Regions from separate parts of the Streptomyces sp. NPDC088730 genome, predicted to be linked through region 2. Evidence: predicted binding sites of a transcription regulator. Region 2 holds the regulator's gene; the other holds the start of a gene.
What was found. The regulator HspR, encoded in region 2, represses chaperone genes until heat shock. The targets are predictions, from matches to a motif close to TTGAGNNNNNNNNNCTCAA.

Region 1 (11,959 bases), on a different contig from region 2:
CCCCGCCGGTACACCTGGCCGTCCGGCTGGAACTTCCGGGCGGGCTTTGGCAGGATGCCCGCCCGCACCCTTGGCGGAGTGCTTACCTCCGCTCCAGCCGCCCGTCTGACCTGCTGGTACGAGTCGGCCCGGCTCCGTGCACACCTCGTGAAGGCGTCGTGCAGACTGACCGCATGCGTATGGAGCTCGCCACCGCCGCCGGCATCCCCGGGCGCCCGAACGAGGACTGGGCCGCCACCGTCCTCCCCGCTTCCGGCCAGGGCGGGGGGCTGGTGCTGCTCGACGGGGTCACCCCGCCGCAGGGCGACGACGGTTGTGTGCACTCGGTTCCGTGGTTCACCGCACGGCTGGGCGGCGTTCTGGTCGAACTGTCGGGTTCGCGGCGGGATCTGACCCTGCGGGAGATCCTGGCCGAGTCCATCCGGCGCACTGCGGAGGCACACCGCCCTCTGTGTGACCTTTCTCACGTACGCACACCACAGGCAACCGTCGTCATGGCGCGTTGGGACGAGACCGGGATCGAACACCTGGTCCTGTCCGATTCCGTGCTGCTCCTCGAATCGCCCGACGGAACCGTCCGCGCCCTGCTGGACGACCGGCTCGACCGGCTGCCGGCCGGCTCGCTCGCCTCGGAGGCGGTCGCGGACGCCCGGGTCCGCAACAAGGAGGGCGGCTTCTTCACCGCGGCCGCGGATCCGGCCGTGGCGCAGCGCGCGGTCACGGGGCGTACACCCCGCGCAGAGGTGCGGGCAATGGCCGCGATGACGGACGGCGCCAGCCGCTGGACGGAGATGTTCGGCGAAGGCGACTGGACGGACTGCCTCGGGGTGCTGCGCAAGGAGGGACCCCAGGGGCTGATCGACCGGGTCCGGGCCCTGGAGGACGCGGACACGGACCGCGTCCGGCTGCGGGGCGCCAAGACCCACGACGACGCGACGGCGCTCTACACGGAGCTGTGAGCCGGTGCGCGGCGGCGCACTCCATCGGCCCCGCCCCTCAGTCCTCCGCGCGGGCGTTCAAGTGGTGGAGCAGCCGGGCCAGTTCCGCGACCTCGGCCCGGTCCCAGTCCGCGAGCTTGCGCACATAGCGGTCCCGGCGGGCGTCCCGGACGTGCCGGAAGCGTTCCAGGCCCTCGTCGGTGAGGCGGACGAGGAAGGCCCTCCCGTCGGCCGGATCGGGCTCGCGCGCCACCAGTCCGAGACCTTCCAGGGCGCGCAGTTGACGGCTCATGGTGGCCTTGCCGACCCCGAAGTACGAGGCGAGATCCGTGGCCCGCTGCCGGCCCGCCGACTCCAGGCGCACGAAGAGCCCGTAGGCGGCGGCCTCCAGCTCCGGGTGCACCTCGCGTGCCATCTCGCCGGAATTCGCCCGCGCTCGGCGCAGGAACACCGCCAATTCCAGCTCCAGGGCAAGGAATTCGTGGTCCACACCACTCTCCCCGGCTGCGCCGGGTTCACTCCCTCTTTCGCTCCCGTGCACGTCAACACCCCTCATGAGCTTTCCTGCCGCTGAAAGTTTCTTTCACCGCTGGTCATCGCCGCAGCTCCGCCAGTATTTCGCAGGAGTAGACCAACGGCACCGCCCTGGCCCTCTTCCGCAGCACGGGTCTACGTGCGTAGCGTCATGCATGGCATGTTCACACCATGACGTGCCCTCAGGGGTGCGCCCGCCGGTCCCTGAGTCAGCAGATCCCCCCACTGAGGCCTCGGAGGCACGCAATGCCCGTGCACAGATCCGGCTCGAAGACCGCCCGCCGCTCACGCATCGCGGCCGCGGGAACTCTGCTCGCAGCACTCTCCCTCCTCATCACCCTGCCCGGCGCCGCGGGCGCCGCGGGCCAACCGGCCGCCGGGGACCCCACCAAGCCCGCCCGGGGGTCGGCCACCATGGGCATGGGCGTCGCCGCCCACGACGGCCGCGGCGGACTGCCGACCGACACCCGTGCCGTCCAGACCGAGGGCGTGGACGTCAGCGGCCACCAGAACGCCGTGAACTGGTCCGCCCTCTGGAGCAGCGGAGTCAAGTGGGCGTACGTGAAGGCGACCGAGGGGACGTACTACACGAACGAGGACTTCGCCCAGCAGTACAACGGTTCGTACAACGTGGGGATGATCCGCGGCTCGTACCACTTCGCCACCCCGGACACCACGAGCGGCGCCGTCCAGGCCAACTACTTCGTCGACCACGGCGGCGGCTGGTCCAGGGACGGCAAGACACTGCCGGGTGCCCTCGACATCGAGTGGAACCCGTACGGCGACCAGTGCTACGGCAAGACGCCGGCCGCGATGGTGTCCTGGATCCGCGACTTCGTGAACACCTACAAGGCGCGCACCGGACGCGACGCGGTCATCTACACCGCGACGAGCTGGTGGCAGACCTGCACGGGCAACAACGCGGGCTTCGGCACCACCAACCCGCTCTGGGTGGCCCGCTACAACACCACCGTCGGCGCACTCCCGGCCGGCTGGGGCTTCTACACGATGTGGCAGTACACCTCGACCGGCCCCACCGTGGGCGACCACAGCCACTTCAACGGCGCCCTCGACCGCGTACAGGCGCTGGCCAACGGCTGAGCCGCCCCGCCGGCGCCCGCCAGGCGCGCACTCCCCGCAGAAGAACCCGGTGACGCACTCCGTCGCCGGGTTCTTCCCGTTCCATGCCCCTGACCAGGCATTGAGCTTCGGGGGAAGGTGGCCACCCCGCTATACACGGCATGTATACGTGGTGTGTATAGTCCCTCCGGGCGCACGGCGAGTGCGCCATTCAGCAGAGAAGGAGTGACCCGCCTTGCCCAGTAGGACGAAGTCGATCGGCACGGGGTTGGCCGTCACCCTTGTGACGGCCCTCACCCTCACGCTCAGCGGCTGCTCGATGGAGACCACCGCCCCCGGTTCCGCACGCGCCGACGCCGCCTCGGACTCCAAGGGTTCGTTCGGCCCGGTGGACTGCCGCAAGGCCAAGTGCATAGCCCTGACGTTCGACGCGGGCCCGGCCGAGGACACCCCTCACCTGCTGGACATCCTCAAGGAGAAGAAGGTCCACGCGACCTTCTTCCTGCTGGGCAAGAACCACGTCAAGAAGCACCCCGACACGGTCCGCCGGATCGAGGCCGAGGGCCACGAGGTGGCCAACCACACCTGGTCGCACGAGATCCTGACGGACAAGAAGCCCGCCCAGATACGGGCCGAGCTGGAGAAGACGCAGGACGCGATAGCGGCGATCACGGGCAAGAAGCCGCGGCTGATGCGCCCGCCGCAGGGCCGCACCGACGACACCGTCTCCAACATCAGCAAGGACCTGGGGCTCTCCCAGATCCTGTGGAGCGCCACCGCCAAGGACTACTCGACGACCGACTCCGCGCTGATCAAGAAGCGGATACTCGACCAGGCGAGCAAGGACGGCATCATCCTGCTGCACGACATCTACAAGGGCTCGGTGCCCGCGGTGCCGGGCATCATCGACGCGCTGAAGAAGCAGGGCTACACCTTCGTGACGGTCCCCCAGCTGATGGCGCCTGCCGAGCCGGTCCCGGGCACGATCTACCGCCCGTAGGACCCCACGCACGCGAAACGGCCCGCCCTCCCGTCGCCGGGAGGGCGGGCCGTCCATCCGGCCGTGTACGTACTGCCACGCCCGTCACGCCGCGGCCGGAATCCTCCGCTCCGCGAGGGAAGAGGCCGGGGCGAGGGCGATCTCCAGCACCTGGCGGACGTCGGTGACCGGGTGGACCTCCAGGGTCTCCAGCACCTCGGCGGGGACGTCGTCCAGATCCGCCTCGTTGCGCTGGGGGATCACCACCGTGGTGATGCCCGCGCGGTGGGCGGCGAGCAGCTTCTGCTTCAGACCGCCGATCGGCAGCACCCGTCCGGTCAGCGACACCTCACCGGTCATCGCCACATCGGTGCGCACGAGGCGCCCGGAGAGCAGCGAGGCCAGCGCGGTCGTCAGGGTGATGCCCGCGCTCGGGCCGTCCTTGGGGACCGCGCCCGCCGGGAAGTGGATGTGCACGCCCCGGTCCTTGAGGTCCGCCACCGGCAGCTCCAGCTCCGCCCCGTGCGAGCGCAGGAAGCTCAGCGCGATCTGCGCGGACTCCTTCATGACGTCACCGAGCTGGCCGGTGAGGGTCAGTCCGGATGCGCCGGTCTCCGGGTCGGCGAGCGAGGCCTCGACGAAGAGGACGTCACCGCCGGCGCCGGTCACCGCGAGCCCGGTGGCCACGCCCGGCACCGCGGTGCGGCGCTCGGCCGGGTCCTGGGCGGACTCGGGGACGTGGTGCGGCCGGCCGATGAGACCGCGCAGGTGCTCGTCGGTCACCGTGAACGGCAGCTCCCGGTCGCCCAGTTCGTGCTGGGCCGCGACCTTGCGCAGCAGCCGGGCCACGGAGCGCTCCAGGTTCCGTACGCCCGCCTCGCGGGTGTACTCGCCGGCCAGCTTGCGCAGGGCGGACTCGTCGAGGGTCACCTCGTCCTGCTCCAGTCCGGCCCGCTCCAGCTGGCGCGGGAGCAGGTGGTCGCGGGCGATGACGACCTTCTCGTCCTCGGTGTAGCCGTCCAGCCTGACCAGCTCCATCCGGTCGAGCAGGGCCTCCGGGATCGCTTCCAGGACGTTGGCGGTGGCCAGGAAGACGACGTCGCTGAGGTCGAGTTCGACCTCCAGGTAGTGGTCGCGGAAGGTGTGGTTCTGGGCCGGGTCGAGCACTTCGAGGAGGGCTGCGGCCGGGTCGCCCCGGTAGTCGGAGCCGACCTTGTCGATCTCGTCGAGCAGGACGACCGGGTTCATCGAACCGGCCTCCTTGATGGCGCGGACGATGCGGCCGGGGAGCGCGCCGACGTAGGTGCGCCGGTGGCCGCGGATCTCGGCCTCGTCCCGGACGCCGCCGAGCGCGACGCGGACGAACTTGCGGCCCATGGCGTGGGCGACGGATTCACCCAGCGAGGTCTTTCCGACCCCGGGAGGTCCGACCAGGGCGAGCACCGCGCCTCCGCGCCGCCCGCCGACCACGCCGAGACCCCGGTCGGCGCGCCGCTTGCGCACCGCGAGGTACTCGGTGATGCGCTCCTTCACGTCCTGGAGGCCCGCGTGTTCGGCGTCGAGGATCTCCTGGGCGCCCTTGATGTCGTAGGCGTCCTCGGTGCGCTCGGTCCACGGCAGTTCGAGGACGGTGTCGAGCCAGGTCCTGATCCAGGAACCCTCGGGGCTCTGGTCGGAGGAGCGTTCCAGCTTGTCGACCTCCTTGAGCGCGGCCTCGCGGACGTGCCCGGGAAGGTCCGCGGCCTCGACACGGGCCCGGTAGTCGTCGGACTCGTCGCCGGATCCGGAGTCTCCGTTGAGTTCGGAGAGCTCCTTGCGGACGGCGTCGAGCTGGCGCCGCAGCAGGAACTCGCGCTGCTGCTTGTCGACGCCCTCCTGGACGTCCTTGGCGATGGACTCCGCGACGTCCTGCTCCGCGAGGTGTTCACCGAGCCACTGGATGGCGAGCTTCAGCCTGGCGACCGGGTCCGCGGTCTCCAGCAGCCGCACCTTCTGGGTGGTGGTGAGGAAGGGGGAGTATCCGGAGTTGTCGGCGAGCGCGGAGATGTCCTCGATCTGCTGGACCCGGTCCACGACCTGCCAGGCGCCGCGCTGCTTCAGCCAGCTGGTGGCGAGCGCCTTGTACTCCTTGGCGAGCTCGGCGACGGCTCCGGGAAGGGGATCGGGGGCCGAGGCGTCGACCCGGGTGCCCTCCACCCAGAGCGCGGAACCGGGCCCGCCGGTGCCGGCGCCGATCCGTACCCGGTCGCGGCCCCGGATGAGCGCCCCGAGGTCTCCGTCGGAGAGCCGTCCGACCTGTTCGACGGTGCCGATCACACCGATGCCGGTGTAGGTGCCGTCGATGCGCGGGACGAGCAGCACCTCGGGCTTGCCTGCGCCCTCGCGGGCGACGGCCTGCGCGGACTCCACAGCGGCGCGTACGTCGGTGTCGGACAGGTCCAGAGGCACCACCATTCCGGGCAGCACGACCTCGCCGTCGAGCGGCAGCACAGGCAGGGTGAGCGGTGTGACCGCATTGGACTCAGTAGCCATGATCTCCCCTTCGGCAGTCAAGTTGAGCTATGCAGACTCAATGCTTATGAGCTGCTCAATGTTCCCCAACCCGTGTTCGCTGTGAGCGATCAGGAATCGCGCTCACGGAACGGCAGCCTCCGCCCGCCCTCGTGCAACACGGGAGAGCGCCTGTGAAATCCCGCGAAATCCCCTGGAAGGCGCGGGCCGCGCCGGACAGGATGGCGCCATGAACGATGTCGCTCCCCCCTCGCAGGCCCTGCTGGTCGTGGACGTCCAGAAGGCGGGGGTGACGGGCGAGCGGGCGGTGCCCGGCGCGGCCGGGCTCCTGGCGCGGGTGACGGAGCTGATCGCGCGGGCCCGGAGCGGCGGCGCGCTGGTCGTGCACCTCCAGAACGACGGCGCACCCGGCTCGGACGACGAGCCGCACACCCCGGGCTGGGCACTGCACCTGCCGGTCGAGGCCGGTTCCGGGGAGGTGGTGATCCGCAAGACCCTGGACGACGGCTTCGCGGGCACCAGGCTGGGAGAGCTGCTGAGCGGTGCCGGGGCCCGGTCGCTCGTGGTGTGCGGGGTGATGTCGGAGATGTGCGTCCAGGCCACCGCCCGCACCGCCCTGGCCCTGGGCTACCGGGTCGTCCTGCCGTACGACGCCCACGCGACGCAGGACGTCCCGGCCGTCCCGGGCATCAGCGCCGCCGTCCCGGCCGCCGTGGTGTCCCGGGTCGCGGCATGGGCGATCAGCGGCGATGCCGAGGTCACCACGCCGGCCGCGGAGGTGTCGTTCGCCGCCCCGACGTCACGTCCGCGATGAGCCCCGAAAGGCGTCCGGCTCGGACCCGGCGGCAGGGCAGAGCGCCCGTATGAACGAAGGCAGAGGGCTGGAACCGGACGGCACGATCGCCCGGGAGGGGTCGCTGAGCCGGGTGCCGGAGCGGTTCGCGCCGGTCGTGGCGGCCGCCCGTTCCCGGATCTCCGAGGTCTTCGGCCCCGACCGGCTGGACAGTGCCTACGTCTACGGCAGCGTTCCGCGCGGCACGGCCGTTCCCGGTATCTCCGACCTGGATCTTCAGCTGGTCCTGCGCGCCGGACCCACCGAGGCGGACCGGGCCGACGCGGACGCCGTCGAGGCCGGGCTCGACGCGTCCTTCGAGGAGATCGACGGCGTCGGCATCCTGCTGTCCGGCCGGGAGACCGTGCTCAGCGACCTCGAACGCCATGACGCGGGCTTCTTCATCGCCTGCCTGTGCACCCCGCTGCTCGGCGACGACCTCGCCGGCCTGCTGCCCCGCTACCGTCCGAGCTCACTGCTCGCCCGGGAGACCAACGGCGACCTGTGCCTGCTGCTGCCGGACTGGCACGAGCGGGCGGCCGGGGCCGCGACGGACCCGGAACGCCGCGCCATGAGCCGCGGCGTCGCCCGCCGGATCGTGCGGACGGGCTTCACGCTGGTGATGCCGAGGTGGGGCGGCTGGACCAGCGATCTGTCCGAGTGCGCCGAGCTCTTCGCCCGTTACTACCCGCACCTGCCCGAACGGGCCGGGCAGATGCGACTGGCCGCCCGCACGGGCCGCACCCCCACCGCCGACCCGGCCGTCCTGTCGATGCTCGTCGACGACCTCGCCCCGTGGCTGGCGGCCGAGCACATCGCGGTGCACGGCGAGAAGGCACCCCGCCCCTGACCCGGCCGGGCGGCGGCCGGACCGTACCGGCCCCTGCCCGCTCGGGCACCCCACCGGCCCGGACACCGCCCTTCGGGCACCCCACCGGCCCGGACACGATCCTTCGGACACCTGGCCCGGCCGGGCATCCCGCTGGCCCGGACACCGCCGGCCGGGCCAGGATGGGCCCGACACCCAACGGCGGTGCCCGCACCCGTCGACCAACCCACCGGAGACCCGCGCCATGCACCACACCTACGGCCCCGACGCCCTCGCCCCCGTCACCCTCGACCGCCGCGAGGGACCGTATGGGGAGGTCGTCCTGCGCAGGCGGGGCGACGACTTCGAGATCATCGCCAACGGGTGCTTCCTGATGGACACCTCGGACGGGCGCTCCGAGCGGCTGCTGATCGACGCCGCCCTCGCCGCGCTGCCCGCGGGCAGGCCGGCCCCGGCGGTGCTCATCGGCGGCCTCGGCGTCGGGTTCTCGCTCGCGCGGGCCGCCGCGGAGCCGCGCTGGGGCCGGATCACGGTGGTGGAGCGGGAACAGGCCATCGTGGACTGGCATCTGGGCGGGCCGCTGGCCGGGATCTCGGGCGAGGCGCTGGCCGATCCGCGGGCCGGGATCCTGACGGCGGATCTCGTCACCCACCTCCGTACCACTACGGAGCGTTACGACGCACTGTGTCTGGACATCGACAACGGGCCGGACTGGACGGTCACGGAGGACAACGGAAACCTCTACTCCCCCGCCGGTCTGGCCGACTGCCTCCGGTGCCTCACACCCGGCGGAGTGCTCGCGGTGTGGTCCGCGCAGCCGTCCGCGGAATTCGAGGAATCCCTGCGCGATGCCGGATTCCATGGGGTTCGGACCGAAGAGGTAGGCGTTGCCCGGGGTGTGCCGGACGTGGTCCATCTCGCACTTCGCGCCGCCTGAGATTCCCCCGCCGGGTATCCGGGCCCACGGGACGCCCGGGGGCCAAGCGTCACAAGAGCGACACTCCGCCTCCCTCGCGCGGGCGACGCACCCCCGCGCCCTTGCACCCTGCGTAGCCGGGAACCGTCCGCTGCCTTTACGCTGCTGACCGATAACGGGATCTCCCGCGAAATTCACAAGCGATAACCGTGCGTCCGGGGGAATGACCCCCGCGAGAACGGGCAGGGGCGGGGCGATGGAACAGACACACACCACCCACAACGGTGTCGCGGCCACCCCGGGCGCGCAGCGCCGGGTGCTGGTGGTCGAGGACGACGCGACGATCGTCGATGCCATTTCCGCCCGGCTGCGGGCCGAGGGCTTCCTGGTGCAGACCGCGCTCGACGGCCCCGCGGCCGTGGACGCGGCCGAGGCCTGGCAGCCGGATCTGATGGTGCTCGACATCATGCTGCCCGGTTTCGACGGGCTGGAGGTCTGCCGCCGCGTGCAGGCGCAGCGCCCGGTGCCGGTGCTGATGCTGACCGCCAGGGACGACGAGACCGACATGCTGGTCGGGCTCGGGGTCGGCGCCGACGACTACATGACCAAGCCGTTCTCCATGCGTGAGCTGGCGGCCCGGGTGCACGTCCTGCTGCGCCGGGTCGAGCGGGCCGCGCTGGCCGCCGTGACGCCGCGCAGCGGGATACTGCGCCTCGGTGAGCTGGAGATCGACCACGCGCAGCGCCGGGTGCGGGTGCGGGCGGACGACGTCCATCTGACGCCGACCGAGTTCGACCTGCTGGTCTGCCTGGCCAACACGCCGCGCGCCGTGCTGTCCCGTGAGCAGCTGCTGGCCGAGGTCTGGGACTGGGCGGACGCCTCCGGCACCAGGACCGTCGACAGCCACATCAAGGCGCTGCGCCGGAAGATCGGCGCGGAGCGCATCCGTACGGTGCACGGTGTCGGTTACGCCCTGGAGACCCCAGCGCCATGACCGCGCCCGGACCGGGGCTGCGGCCGTTCTCGATCAAGGCCAAGCTGGGCACGCTCGTCGTGGTCTCGGTCTTCATCACGACCGGGTTGCTGATGGTCGCCCTGCGCACCCGTACCGAGCTCCGGTTCATCACGGTGTTCTCGGTCATCGCGACCCTGCTGATCACCCAGTTCGTGGCGCACGGACTGACCGCGCCGCTGGACGAGATGCGGGCCGTGGCCCGGTCGATCTCGCACGGCGACTACACCAGACGGGTGAGCGGCGCCGACCGGCGTGACGAGCTGGGCGATCTGGCCCAGACCATCAACCTGATGGCGGACGATCTGGCGGCCGTGGACCGGCACCGCAAGGAGCTGGTGGCGAATGTCTCACACGAGCTGCGCACCCCCATCGCGGCGCTGAGAGCCGTGCTGGAGAACGTCGTGGACGGGGTGTCCTCTCCAGATCCGGAGACCATGCGCACCGCCCTCAAGCAGACCGAACGGCTCGGCAGGCTGGTGGAGACGCTGCTGGACCTGTCCCGGCTGGACAACGGCGTCGTCACGCTGAAGGCCCGCCGTTTCGAGGTCTGGCCGTATCTGTCGGGGGTGCTGAAGGAGGCGAATCTGGCCACCGCCCACCGCCGGCTGTCCTCCGGCTCCGGGAACTCCACCCGCAAGGACGTCCATCTCCATCTGGACGTGTCGCCGCCCGAGCTGACCGCGCACGCCGACGCGGAGCGGCTGCACCAGGTGGTGGCGAACCTGATCGACAACGCGGTGAAGCACAGCCCGCCGCACGGCCGGGTGACGGTGCGCGCCCGGCGCGGCGCCCAGCCCGAGTCGCTGCATCTGGAGGTCGTGGACGAGGGCCCCGGCATTCCGGAGTCCGAGCGGCACAGGGTCTTCGAGCGTTTCAACCGGGGCGACGTGACGTCCCCGCACGGTCCGGGCAGCGACGGGGGTACCGGTCTCGGCCTGGCGATCGCCCGCTGGGCGGTGGATCTGCACGGCGGACGGATCGGCGTGGCCGAATCAGCTCGCGGATGCCGCATCCGCGTCACTCTTCCGGGGACCCATCAACCGCGAGGTTGACATAGGGTTCGAACCGGAAGGACACGTTCTGCGTGTTCTGTTCAAGGGGTACGGTCCAAGGGGCCGTAACTGCGGTCTCGCGTACCCGGAGCAATGCGGAACCAAGCTTGTTTCCCGCCATTTCCTGCGCCGAAACCCGACTTTCGATGTGACTTGCACGACGAAGACCGGCCCGGTCCGCATGGAACGGTCCGGGAGGCGTAGCCTTGATTTCCGCTGTCCACCACCTTGTGAAGCGGAAGAGGGCGGTTGCCGCCGTGTCGTCTCAGTCCCCCAGTAACTCGAGCATCTCGACCGACCAAGCCAGCCCGGGTTCGAACCCGGCTGCTGCTTTCGGCCCCAATGAGTGGCTCGTCGACGAGATCTACCAGCAGTACCTCCAGGATCCCAATTCGGTCGATCGCGCCTGGTGGGACTTCTTCGCCGACTACAAGCCGGGTACGTCCGGCACGGCGGACAAGCCCGTTCCCGGCGCCGCAGCCGCGGGGGCTGCGGTGCCCACGGCTCCGGCCGTGACCGCACCGACCGCCACCAACCACACCGCGCCTGCCGCGCCCGCGCAGCCCGCGGCCCAGGCTCCGGCCCCGGCTGCACCCGCCGCTCCGGCGCCCGCGCCCGCCCCTGTCGCCCCAGCGGCTCCGGCCGCTCCCGCTGCTCCGGCGAAGGCGGCACCGGCTCCCGCGAAGGCCGCTCCGGCTCCGGCCGCCAAGGCCGCCGCCGAACCGGCCGCCGAGGCCCCCGCCGGGCCGGAGTACGTGACGCTGCGCGGCCCCTCCGCCGCGGTCGCGAAGAACATGAACGCCTCGCTGGAGCTGCCGACGGCCACGTCCGTCCGCGCCGTCCCGGTGAAGCTGCTCTTCGACAACCGCATCGTCATCAACAACCACCTCAAGCGCGCCCGGGGCGGGAAGATCTCCTTCACGCACCTCATCGGGTACGCGATGGTGCAGGCCCTCAAGGCCATGCCGGCGATGAACCACTCCTTCGCGGTGAAGGACGGCAAGCCGACCCTGGTCAAGCCGGAGCACGTCAACCTCGGCCTGGCCATCGACCTGGTGAAGCCGAACGGTGACCGCCAGCTGGTCGTCGCGGCCATCAAGAAGGCCGAGACGCTCAACTTCTTCGAGTTCTGGCAGGCCTACGAGGACATCGTCCGCCGGGCCCGCAACGGCAAGCTCGGCATGGACGACTTCACCGGCGTCACCGCCTCGCTGACCAACCCCGGCGGCATCGGCACCGTCCACTCGGTGCCCCGCCTGATGCCCGGACAGGG
Region 2 (11,959 bases):
GTGACGCCGAGTCGTACCTGGGCGAGAAGGTCGCCGACGCGGTGATCACCGTCCCGGCGTACTTCAACGACTCCGAGCGTCAGGCGACGAAGGAGGCCGGCGAGATCGCGGGCCTGAACGTCCTGCGCATCGTCAACGAGCCGACGGCCGCCGCGCTGGCGTACGGGCTCGACAAGGACGACCAGACGATCCTCGTCTTCGACCTCGGTGGCGGCACCTTCGACGTGTCCCTCCTGGAGATCGGTGACGGCGTCGTCGAGGTGAAGGCCACCAACGGTGACAACAACCTCGGTGGTGACGACTGGGACCAGCGCGTCGTCGACTACCTGGTGAAGCAGTTCGCCAACGGGCACGGCGTGGACCTGTCCAAGGACAAGATGGCTCTCCAGCGTCTCCGCGAGGCCGCGGAGAAGGCGAAGATCGAGCTGTCGTCCTCGACGGAGACCACGATCAACCTGCCGTACATCACGGCGTCGGCCGAGGGCCCGCTGCACCTGGACGAGAAGCTCACGCGCTCGCAGTTCCAGCAGCTCACCGCGGACCTCCTGGACCGCTGCAAGAACCCGTTCCACAACGTCATCAAGGACGCGGGCATCCAGCTCTCCGAGATCGACCACGTCGTTCTCGTCGGCGGCTCGACCCGTATGCCGGCCGTCGCCGAGCTCGTCAAGGAGCTCACGGGCGGCCAGGACGCCAACAAGGGTGTGAACCCGGACGAGGTCGTCGCCATCGGCGCCTCGCTCCAGGCCGGTGTCCTCAAGGGCGAGGTCAAGGACGTCCTGCTCCTCGACGTGACCCCGCTGTCCCTCGGTATCGAGACCAAGGGAGGGATCATGACGAAGCTCATCGAGCGCAACACCACGATCCCGACCAAGCGTTCCGAGATCTTCACGACGGCCGAGGACAACCAGCCGTCCGTGCAGATCCAGGTCTACCAGGGCGAGCGCGAGATCGCGGCGTACAACAAGAAGCTCGGAATGTTCGAGCTGACCGGTCTGCCGCCGGCCCCGCGCGGCGTGCCGCAGATCGAGGTCGCCTTCGACATCGACGCCAACGGCATCATGCACGTCGCTGCCAAGGACCTCGGCACCGGCAAGGAGCAGAAGATGACCGTCACCGGTGGCTCCTCGCTGCCGAAGGACGAGGTCAACCGGATGCGTGAAGAGGCCGAGCAGTACGCGGACGAGGACCACCGCCGCCGCGAGGCCGCCGAGTCGCGCAACCAGGGCGAGCAGCTCGTCTACCAGACGGAGAAGTTCCTCAAGGACAACGAGGACAAGGTCCCCGGCGACGTGAAGACGGAGGTGGAGACCGCGCTCACCGAGCTGAAGGAGAAGCTCAAGGGCGAGGACACCGCCGAGATCCGTACCGCCACCGAGAAGGTCGCGGCCGTCTCCCAGAAGCTGGGCCAGGCGATGTACGCCAACGCCCAGGCCGAGGGCGGCCCGCAGGCCGATGGCCAGCCGGGTGCCGAGCAGGCCCAGGCCGACGGCCAGGACGATGTCGTCGACGCCGAGATCGTCGACGACGAGAAGGACACCAAGGGCGGTGCGGCGTGACCGAGGAGACTCCGGGCTTCGAGGAGAAGCCCGACGTCCCCTCCGGCGCCACCCCTGAAGACGCCGGGACGGAGGCCGCCACCCCCTCTTCCGAGGAGGCGGCGGCCCCCGCCGGGGACGCGAACGAGACAGCCGGTCTGACGGCACAGCTGGACCAGGTCCGCACGGCGCTCTCCGAGCGCACCGCAGACCTCCAGCGGCTCCAGGCCGAGTACCAGAACTACCGTCGCCGCGTGGAGCGGGACCGGGTCACGGTCAAGGAGATCGCGGTCGCGGGTCTCCTGTCCGAGCTGCTGCCCGTGCTCGACGACGTCGGCCGGGCCCGGGAGCACGGCGAGCTGCTGGGCGGGTTCAAGTCGGTGGCCGAATCGCTGGAGACGGTCGTCGCCAAGCTCGGCCTGCAGCAGTTCGGCAAGGAGGGCGAGCCCTTCGACCCGACGATCCACGAGGCCCTGATGCACTCGTACGCGCCGGACGTCACCGAGACGACCTGCGTGGCGATCCTGCAGCCCGGCTACCGGATCGGCGAGCGCACCATCCGTCCCGCACGGGTGGCGGTGGCCGAACCCCAGCCGGGGGCGACGCCCGCGGCCGCGAAGGACGCGAAAGAAGAGCAGGCAGCCGACGAGGAGAGCGGTGGCGGCGAGGAGGTCTGACATTCCGTCCGACCACCTGGCAGCACACCGCCCGGCCACCGGGCCTCGCGTACGGATCACGCCGCACACCGGCCCGATCCGTACGCGAGGCCCCGGGCCGGTCGTCCGGAAGGAGGGACGTCGATGAGTACGAAGGACTTCGTCGAGAAGGACTACTACAAGGTTCTCGGCGTCCCGAAGGACGCCACGGACGCCGAGATCAAGAAGGCGTACCGGAAGCTCGCCCGCGAGTTCCACCCGGACGCCAACAAGGGTGACAACAAGGCGGAGGAGCGCTTCAAGGAGATCTCCGAGGCCAACGACATCCTCGGTGACACCAAGAAGCGCAAGGAGTACGACGAGGCCCGCGCCCTCTTCGGCAACGGCGGCTTCCGCCCCGGACCCGGCAGCGGTGGCGGCAACTTCAACTTCGACCTGGGCGACCTCTTCGGAGGCACCCCGGGCGGCGGCCAGGGCGGCGGAGCCGGCGGCTTCGGCGGCGGTGGCGGCGGCCTGGGCGACGTGTTCGGCGGCCTCTTCAACCGGGGCGGCGGCGCCGGCACCCGGGTGCAGCCGCGCCGCGGCCAGGACATCGAGTCCGAGGTGACGCTCAGTTTCACCGAGGCGGTCGACGGGGCCACGGTCCCGCTCCGGATGTCCAGCCAGGCGCCCTGCAAGGCGTGCTCCGGCACCGGCGACAAGAACGGCACCCCCAGGGTCTGCCCCACCTGCGTCGGCACCGGACAGGTCTCGCGCGGCACCGGCGGCGGGTTCTCGCTCACCGATCCCTGCGTGGACTGCAAGGGCCGGGGCCTCATCGCCCAGGACCCCTGCGACGTCTGCAAGGGCAGCGGCCGGGCGAAGTCGTCCCGCACCATGCAGGTGCGGATCCCGGCGGGCGTCTCCGACGGCCAGCGGATCCGGCTGCGCGGCAAGGGCAGTCCGGGCGAGCGCGGCGGACCGGCCGGTGACCTCTACGTCATCGTCCACGTCGACGCCCACCCGGTCTTCGGCCGCAAGGGCGACAACCTCACGGTCACCGTGCCCGTCACCTTCACGGAGGCGGCGCTCGGCGGCGAGGTGAAGGTGCCCACCCTCGGCGGCCCCCCGGTCACCCTGAAGCTGCCGGCCGGCACGCCCAACGGGCGTACCATGCGCGCCCGGGGCAAGGGCGCGGTGCGCAAGGACGGCAGCCGCGGCGACCTGCTGGTCACCGTGGAGGTGGTGGTCCCCCAGGACCTGGGCACGGACGCCCGGGACGCCCTGGAGGCCTATCGCAAGGCCACCGCGGACCAGGACCCGCGGGCGGAGCTGTTCCAGGCAGCGAAGGGAGCTTGAGGTGGACGGCCGTCGGCGTAATCCGTACCAGCTGACCGATGAGTCCCCGGTGTACGTGATCTCGATCGCGGCCCAGCTCTCGGGGCTGCATCCCCAGACGCTGCGCCAGTACGACCGCCTCGGCCTGGTCTCGCCCGACCGCACGGCCGGGCGCGGCAGGCGCTACTCGGCCCGCGACATCGAGCTGCTGCGCACCGTGCAGCAGCTGTCGCAGGACGAGGGCATCAACCTGGCCGGCATCAAACGCATCATCGAGCTGGAGAACCAGGTCGCCGCGCTCCAGCAGCGGATCGCCGAGCTGTCGGCGGCCGTGGACGGCGCGGATGCGGCGCTCCAGCAGCGCGAGGCCCAGGTGCACGCCTCCTACCGGCGCGATCTGGTGCCGTACCAGGACGTGCAGCACACCAGCGCACTGGTGGTCTGGCGTCCCAAGCGGCCCAAGGGCTGAGCGGCCCGAGGACTGAGCGGGCCGGACCCCCCGCGGCGCGGAGCCCGTCACCCCGGATCGGCCGGGGTGGCGGGCTCCTGTGCCGTCCCGGCGATACCCGAGCGGACGAGCAGGGCGCCGAGCTGGGTCCGGCTGGTGGCGTTGAGCGTGTGCATGAGCTTGGAGACGTGGGCGCGGCAGGTGCGGACGCTGATGCCGAGCTTTCCGGCCACGACCTGGTCGGCGTGGCCCTCGACCAGGAGGCGGGCGACGCTGAGCTGGACAGCGGTGACCGAGGCGCCGGCCGGAGCGGGCGGCAGCGGCTCCGTGAGCGGGATGGCCTGCGCCCACAGGACCTCGTACATCTGGATCAGATAGCGGACCAGCGCGGGGTGACGGATCTCCAGCGCGACATCGCGGGCGGCGTTGGCGGGGATGAAGGCCACGGTGTGGTCGAAGACGAGCAGCCGCTCGACCGTCTGCTCCAGGGTGCGGATCTGGAGGAGGCCCGGCGGCATCTGCTTCAGATAGGCCTTGAAGGTCTGGTTGTAGCGGACGGGGTGCTGGTAGATGTGCCGGAGCGGGGTGCCCCGCTCCAGGGTGAGCCGGGCCCGCGACAGGGCCCTCTGGAGCTGGTCGGGCGGCCGGGTGCTGCCCGGCTGAAGCGTCCGGATCTCCTCCGTGGCGCTCTCCGTCGCGTTCTGGACGGCGGCGTCGATCAGGGGCAGGCCTTCGAGGACGGTGATGGCGAGGTTGGGGTCCGTACTGGCCACGGTTGTCAGTGGTGCCAGCGAGTCGGCCAGCGCGGCCGAGAGGCTGATGCGTTCGTGGATCTCCCGGACGACGGGCTGCAGCAGGTGAGCCAGGGCGGCGGACGGCGGCACGGGACGTACCCAGGCCTCGTCCTGCGGGTCGGGGTGGACCAGTGCCAGCTCGGTGAGACAGGGCGCCGGCTCGATGGCGGTCCGGGGTATCCGTCCCGCGCTCAGGGCCTCGGTGTAGATCCCGACCGCCGTGTCGCACAGCGCACGGTCCTTGTGGGCGTGCGCCGGTGTGTCCTCATCCCTGCCCATTCGTGTCCCCCCATTTTCGGCAGTGCAGCAAGATGACGGTGGTGGCAGCGTAGTTCGCGGGCCACTGTGGGTTTTGCGGGGGAGCCGGCCGGTCAGGAGTCCTGATCGAGGATTCCTGACTGGGCGATCAGGTAACCGAGCTGGGCACGGCTCGTGCTTCCCAGCACGGCGGACAGCTTGGCGACATGGGCGCGGCAGGTGCGGACGTTCATGCCGAGCCGGCGGGCTATCGCCTCGTCGACGTGCCCCTCGATCAGCAGCGTGGCGATGGCGCGCTGGACGCCCGTGATGCCGTCGCGGGCCGGGTCGTACGGAGCCGCCTCGTCCAACGGGACGGCTCGGCGCCAGAGTTGTTCGAAGACCTTCGTCAGATAGGCGACCAGTGCGGGGTGACGGAGTTCCAGGGCGACGGGCAGGTCGTCCTGGACCGGGATGAAGGCTACGGTCTCGTCGCAGATGATGAGGCGCTCGATGAGCTCTTCGAGCGTGCGGATCTCCATCCGGGCGCCCGCCATGAGGTCGACGTAGGCGAACGTGCGCTGGCTGTGCCGGACCGTGTGCTGGTAGAGGGTGCGGACGCTGATGCCGGAATCTATGAGAGGTTTGCTGCGGGTCAGGGCCTCGCTGAGAACCTCCTCGCTGCGTCTGCCCCCGGGCTGGACGGTCAGCACTTCCGTCCGGCTCTCGGCGATGGCCAGGTCGAGCGCTCCGTTGATCCGGTCGATGCCCTCCAGCACCGTGATCGCATGCGTGGGCGCGGGGCTCTGGGCGCTGATGGCCAGGAACGGTTCGAAGGCTTCGGTCAGCTCGACGGAGGTCCGCCTGCGATCCTGGATCTCGCGTTCCAGCGGGTAGAGGCGCTGGGCCAGAGCGGCCGAAGGCGGAACCGGGCGAAGCCACGAGGCGTCGTCCGGATCGGGCAGCAGGAGACCGAGTTCGACGAGGCAGGGTGCGGGCCTGACCTCGGCGCGGGCCAGACGGCCCACACTGAGCGCGGCCGCATACAGCCTGGCGCCTTCGGTGCACAGGTTCGTGACCGCGTGAGTATGTGTCGGTTTGGTGTCCATTATAGGCAAAACTCCACCCCCCAGGGTCCTGAACATTCAGGAACATGATGCATCGCTCCTGTGGCATTGACGCGTCCGAATGAGCCATCGTCTCTGAAGAGCGGGGGAGAGGATCCAACAGGTGAGGACGAAGCCGACTATGTACAAGAGAATGCTTCGGTCAGTGCTTGGCACTGCGTTCGCGGCTGCCGCACTGCTGCTCGTGGCGCATGGCTCTACTTCGGACGTTGGCTGGGGCAATGCGCAGGCAGGCGCTGTCGTCGACCATTACCAGGGCGATGTCGGCTGGGGCTATGTGGCGCCCGCTGCCTCCGGTGACCTTCACCAGTCCGACGTGGGCTGGGGCAATGTGGCGCCCGCTGCCTCCGGCGACTTTCACCAGTCCGACGTTGGCTGGGGGAATTCCGTGGAGAACAGGGCAGACTTGTGACCACCCCACCGGACGACCGGACCTTCAGGCGCGAAATGGCAACGGCCTACCGGTCAGGGTGGCATTTCATCGACCTCGTCACGGCACTCCCCCACCGTGGTGATTCGTTGATGGTCACTCTGTTCGGTGACCCGGTCGTCGTCGCTCGTGAGGACGACGGGGAGGTCCGCGCCTACCGCTGTCTCCGCAAGCCGCGCGGGGCGCCGCAGCCGGTGCGCTGCGCCATTCGGTACGACATGATTTTTGTGAACCTCGCACAGCGTGACCACCAGCTGTTCGAGCCTGAAGCCATCTCCGCCACCCCCCGCAGTGCCTGAGCGATCCCCCGTCGTTCCACGTCGCTCAGACACTCCCCCACACAACGGCGTCACCGTGACCTGAACACGGTGACGCCGTTGTGCTGTGCCCGTCCGGCGGAACGTCCGGTGGGAGGGGAGCGCCCCGGTCAGCCGCGGCCGAGCGCCCGGTCCAGGGTGATCTCGATGGCGACGCGGTCCGGGTTGGGCTTCGGTGCGCGCCCGTAGCGGGCCGTCTTGCGGCGTACCGCGTCCTCGACCCTGTCCTGCTCCGTGCGCACCCTGGCGACGCCCTCCAGGGTCGCCCAGCGGCGCCCTTCCGCCTGGCAGACCGCGACCCGTGCGCCGTCCGGTCCCGCGGCCAGGATGTTGGCGACCTTGCGGCTGTGCCTGCCGGTGATGATGCGGGCGAGACCGGCCTCGGGGTCGTACGTCACGCACACCGGGACCACGTGCGGGGTGCCGTCGGGGCGGAGCGTCGTCAGGGTGCAGACGTGCGGCTCGCGCCAGAAGGCGAGGTACTCGGGGCCGGGGTTGCGTAGGTCGACTGCCATGGGGCCAGCGTAGGCAGCCCGGCGGCGCTCCGCGGTGGCGGGCGGGCCGGCCGGCCGGTTCACTCGGAGATGAGGCGCGCGGCAGTACGTAGCGGTGCGGTAGTGGACCGCTTTCCGCCTTGAGTGGAATAGACTCAACTTTGTACACGTTGTTCGTGTCAGAATTGAGTACGGGCCAGTCGTCGCAAGGAGGAGAGAGGGCACGTGGACGCCGAGCTGACCAACAGGAGCCGGGACGCCATCAACGCGGCCACCAACAGGGCCGTGAAGGACGGGCACCCCGATCTGACCCCGGGGCATCTGCTGCTCGCGCTGCTCGCGGGGGAGGACAACGAGAACCTCGTCGATCTGCTGGCCGCCGTCGAGGCGGACCAGATCGCCGTTCGCACCGAGACGGAGCGGTTGCTGGCCGCACTGCCCAGCGTGACCGGGTCGACCGTCGCACCCCCGCAGCCCAACCGCGAGCTGCTCGCGGTGATCTCCGACGCGGCGCAGCGGGCCAAGGAGCTGGGCGACGACTTCATCTCCACCGAGCACCTGCTGATCGGCATCGCGGCCAAGGGCGGGCGCGCCGGTGAGATCCTCGACGGGCAGGGGGCCAGTGCGAAGAAGCTGCTGGACGCGTTCGAGAAGAGCAGGGGAGGGCGCAGGGTGACCACAGCCGACCCGGAGGGCCAGTACAAGGCCCTGGAGAAATTCGGTACGGACTTCACCGCGGCCGCCCGCGAGGGCAAGCTCGACCCGGTCATCGGCCGGGACCAGGAGATCCGCCGTGTCGTCCAGGTGCTCTCGCGCCGCACCAAGAACAACCCCGTGCTCATCGGTGAGCCCGGCGTCGGCAAGACCGCCGTCGTCGAGGGGCTCGCCCAGCGCATCGTCAAGGGCGACGTCCCGGAGTCCCTCAAGAACAAGCGGCTCGTCTCGCTGGACCTCGGCGCGATGGTCGCGGGCGCGAAGTACCGCGGCGAGTTCGAGGAGCGGCTGAAGACCGTCCTCTCCGAGATCAAGGAGAGCGACGGCCAGATCATCACGTTCATCGACGAGCTGCACACCGTCGTCGGTGCCGGTGCGGGCGGCGACTCCGCCATGGACGCGGGCAACATGCTCAAGCCCATGCTGGCCCGCGGCGAGCTGCGGATGGTCGGCGCCACCACGCTCGACGAGTACCGCGAGCGGATCGAGAAGGACCCGGCGCTGGAGCGCCGCTTCCAGCAGGTGCTGGTGGCGGAGCCGTCCGTCGAGGACACCATCGCGATCCTGCGCGGGCTCAAGGGCCGCTACGAGGCCCACCACAAGGTGCAGATCGCGGACTCCTCGCTGGTCGCGGCCGCGACCCTGTCCGACCGCTACATCACCTCGCGCTTCCTTCCCGACAAGGCCATCGACCTCGTCGACGAGGCGGCCTCCCGGCTGCGCATGGAGATCGACTCCTCGCCGGTCGAGATCGACGAACTCCAGCGCGCCGTCGACCGGTTGCACATGGAGGAGCTGGCCCTCAAGAACGAGGCCGACGCCGCTTCCAAGCAGCGCCTGGAGAAGCTCCGCCGCGACCTCGCCGACAAGGAGGAGGAGCTGCGCGGCCTCAACGCCCGCTGGGAGAAGGAGAAGCAGGGCCTCAACCGGGTCGGTGAGCTGAAGGAACGCCTCGACGATCTGCGCGGACAGGCCGAACGCGCCCAGCGCGACGGCGACTTCGACAGCGCGTCCAAGCTGCTGTACGGCGAGATCCCGGGTCTTGAAAGAGAGTTGGCCGAGGCCGCGGAGGCCGAGCAGGAGGCCGCGAAGGAGCCCAAGGAGACGCTGGTCAAGGAGGAGGTCGGCCCGGACGACATCGCTGATGTCGTCGGCGCCTGGACCGGCATCCCGGCCGGCCGGCTGCTGGAGGGCGAGACCCAGAAGCTGCTGCGCATGGAGGAGGAGCTGGGCAGGCGCCTCATCGGGCAGACGGAGGCCGTGCAGGCCGTCTCGGACGCGGTACGCCGCACCCGGGCCGGAATCGCGGACCCCGACCGGCCCACCGGCTCCTTCCTCTTCCTCGGTCCGACCGGCGTCGGCAAGACGGAGCTGGCCAAGGCCCTCGCGGACTTCCTCTTCGACGACGAGCGGGCCATGGTCCGCATCGACATGAGCGAGTACAGCGAGAAGCACAGCGTGGCGCGGCTGGTCGGCGCCCCGCCCGGCTACGTCGGCTACGAGGAGGGCGGCCAGCTCACCGAGGCGGTCCGCCGCCGCCCGTACAGCGTCGTCCTGCTGGACGAGGTGGAGAAGGCCCACCCCGAGGTCTTCGACATCCTGCTCCAGGTCCTGGACGACGGGCGGCTCACCGACGGACAGGGCCGGACGGTGGATTTCCGCAACACCATCCTGATCCTGACCTCCAACCTCGGCAGCCAGTACCTGGTCGACCCGCTGACCAAGCCCGAGGAGAAGAAGGAGCAGGTCATGAACGTCGTACGGGCGTCGTTCAAGCCGGAATTCCTCAACCGGCTCGACGACCTCGTGGTCTTCTCCGCACTGTCCGGCGACGAGCTGGCCCATATCGCGGGGCTCCAGATCGACCGCCTCGCCAAGCGGCTGGCGGACCGCCGGCTCACCCTCGACGTGACCCCGGCCGCCCTGGCCTGGCTGGCGCAGGAGGGCAACGACCCGGCCTACGGTGCCCGGCCGCTGCGCCGGCTCATCCAGACGGCGATCGGCGACCGGCTCGCGAAGGAGATCCTCTCGGGCGAGGTCACGGACGGCGACACGGTCCTGGTGGACCGGGACGGTGACGGTCTGGCCGTCGGCGCGGCGACCTGACCGGAGCGTCTGCGAGGCGACCGGCGGCCCCGGTCCGCACCGGCTGGATATCAGCTCGTGGCGGATCGGGGCCGATCTGGCTTGCCATGCCCCGCCCGGCATGGGAGAGGATGGCAGCCAACCGCACGAAGGGAAATTACGGTGAGCATCGATCCGTCCTCGATTCCTAACTTCGGGGGCCAGCCCGAACCGCAGGCGGCAGGACCGGAGGGCCCCGTCGTCCCTGACCAGGACCTCGTCAAGCAGCTCCTGGAGCAGATGGAGCTGAAGTTCGTCGTCGACGACGAGGGCGACCTCGCGGCGCCGTGGGAGGACTTCCGCACGTACTTCATGTTCCGTGGTGAAGGCGAGCAGCAGGTCTTCTCGGTCCGTACGTTCTACGACCGCCCGCACGACACGGACCAGCGCCCGGTCCTGCTCGACGCGATCGACGACTGGAACCGCCGCACCCTGTGGCCCAAGGTCTACACGCACACGCACGAGCCCGAGGAGGGCGCCGAGGACACCACCACCTCGGTCCGCCTGATCGGTGAGGCGCAGATGCTCATCGGCACCGGCGTCAGCCTGGAGCACTTCGTCTCCTCGACGGTCAGCTGGGTGCGGGCCTCGATCGAGTTCGACAAGTGGCTCCTTGAGCGCCTCGGCCTGGCCCCGGCCGAGGAGAAGGCGGAAGGCGCGGAGCAGGACGCTCCCGAGGCCTGAGCCTCACCCCGTCGCACGAGAGCCCGGTGCGGGCACGGTCCGACCGGACCGTCTCCGCACCGGGCTCGAAGAGGTTCGGGCTTTCGCTGCCGGGCTTCTTGGAGCGCTGCCGGACGCCGCGGAACCGGGGGCGGGAGGGGCTGTGCACCGCGCGATGCACGCCTCCCCGCGGCATCCCGAGGACACCGAGTGAACCGTGGTCGCTCCGGGAGCGGGGCTTGAGCAGGTCCCGCACCCCGAAGGGAACCGGCGGCGCTCTTTTCGCGCCCCCTGTCAGACCGCCAATCGCTTGAGGCGGGTGACCGCCTCTTCCAACACATCCTTCCGCTTGCAGAACGCGAAGCGGACGAACGGCGCGCCCTGTTCCCGGTGGTCGTAGAAGACCGCGTTCGGCACGGCCACCACCCCGCACCGCTCCGGCAGTGACCGGCAGAACGCGAAGCCGTCCCCGGTGCCGTCCAGCGGGCGGATGTCGGTGGTGACGAAGTACGTGCCGGCCGGGCGGTAGACCCGGAAACCGGCCTCGGCGAGTCCGCCGCTCAGCAGGTCCCGCTTGGCCCGCAGGTCCGCGCGCAGCGTGTCGAAGTAGCTGTCGGGCAGCCGCAGCGCCTCGGCCACCGCGTACTGGAACGGGCCTGCGGAGACGTACGTCAGGAACTGCTTCGCGGAGCGGACCGCCGTCACCAGCTCGGGGCTCGCCGTGATCCAGCCGACCTTCCAGCCGGTGAACGAGAACGTCTTGCCCGCCGAGCTGATGGTGACCGTCCGCTCGCGCATGCCGGGGAACGAGGCGAGCGGCAGGTGCTCACCCTCGAACACGAGGTGCTCGTAGACCTCGTCGGTGACGACGAGGAGGTCGCGCTCGCACGCCAGGGCGGCGATCGCGGACAGCTCCTCGCGGGTCAGGACGGTGCCGGTGGGGTTGTGCGGGGTGTTGAGCAGCAGCAGCCGGGTGCGGGGGGTGACGGCGGCGCGCAGCTCGTCGAGGTCGAGCCGGTAGCTGCCGGTCGAGGGCTCCGGGTGCAGGGTGACGGGGACGCGGGTGGCGCCGGCCATGGCGATGCAGGCGGCGTAGGAGT

Region 1: the regulator HspR is predicted to act here: its motif matches at 6,086-6,104, upstream of lon (endopeptidase La).

What each region holds. Positions count from the first base shown of each region.
Region 1 is NZ_JBIVLK010000003.1:294,582-306,540, forward strand. Features, by position in the region: gene ACIP89_RS13230 (hypothetical protein) at 174-959, shown strand; gene ACIP89_RS13235 (MarR family winged helix-turn-helix transcriptional regulator) at 997-1,494, opposite strand; gene ACIP89_RS13240 (lysozyme) at 1,719-2,573, shown strand; gene ACIP89_RS13245 (polysaccharide deacetylase family protein) at 2,872-3,552, shown strand; gene lon (endopeptidase La) at 3,637-6,063, opposite strand; gene ACIP89_RS13255 (isochorismatase family protein) at 6,272-6,856, shown strand; gene ACIP89_RS13260 (nucleotidyltransferase) at 6,906-7,724, shown strand; gene ACIP89_RS13265 (spermidine synthase) at 7,948-8,640, shown strand; gene ACIP89_RS13270 (response regulator transcription factor) at 8,876-9,613, shown strand; gene ACIP89_RS13275 (ATP-binding protein) at 9,610-10,686, shown strand; gene ACIP89_RS13280 (multifunctional oxoglutarate decarboxylase/oxoglutarate dehydrogenase thiamine pyrophosphate-binding subunit/dihydrolipoyllysine-residue succinyltransferase subunit) at 10,944-11,959, shown strand, end outside.
Region 2 is NZ_JBIVLK010000006.1:185,752-197,710, forward strand. Features, by position in the region: gene dnaK (molecular chaperone DnaK) at 1-1,559, shown strand, start outside; gene grpE (nucleotide exchange factor GrpE) at 1,556-2,215, shown strand; gene dnaJ (molecular chaperone DnaJ) at 2,339-3,532, shown strand; gene ACIP89_RS20380 (heat shock protein transcriptional repressor HspR) at 3,534-3,980, shown strand; gene ACIP89_RS20385 (LuxR C-terminal-related transcriptional regulator) at 4,028-5,032, opposite strand; gene ACIP89_RS20390 (helix-turn-helix transcriptional regulator) at 5,125-6,099, opposite strand; gene ACIP89_RS20395 (hypothetical protein) at 6,263-6,529, shown strand; gene ACIP89_RS20400 (hypothetical protein) at 6,526-6,846, shown strand; gene ACIP89_RS20405 (pyridoxamine 5'-phosphate oxidase family protein) at 6,975-7,379, opposite strand; gene clpB (ATP-dependent chaperone ClpB) at 7,584-10,178, shown strand; gene ACIP89_RS20415 (YbjN domain-containing protein) at 10,320-10,880, shown strand; gene ACIP89_RS20420 (pyridoxal phosphate-dependent aminotransferase) at 11,154-11,959, opposite strand, start outside.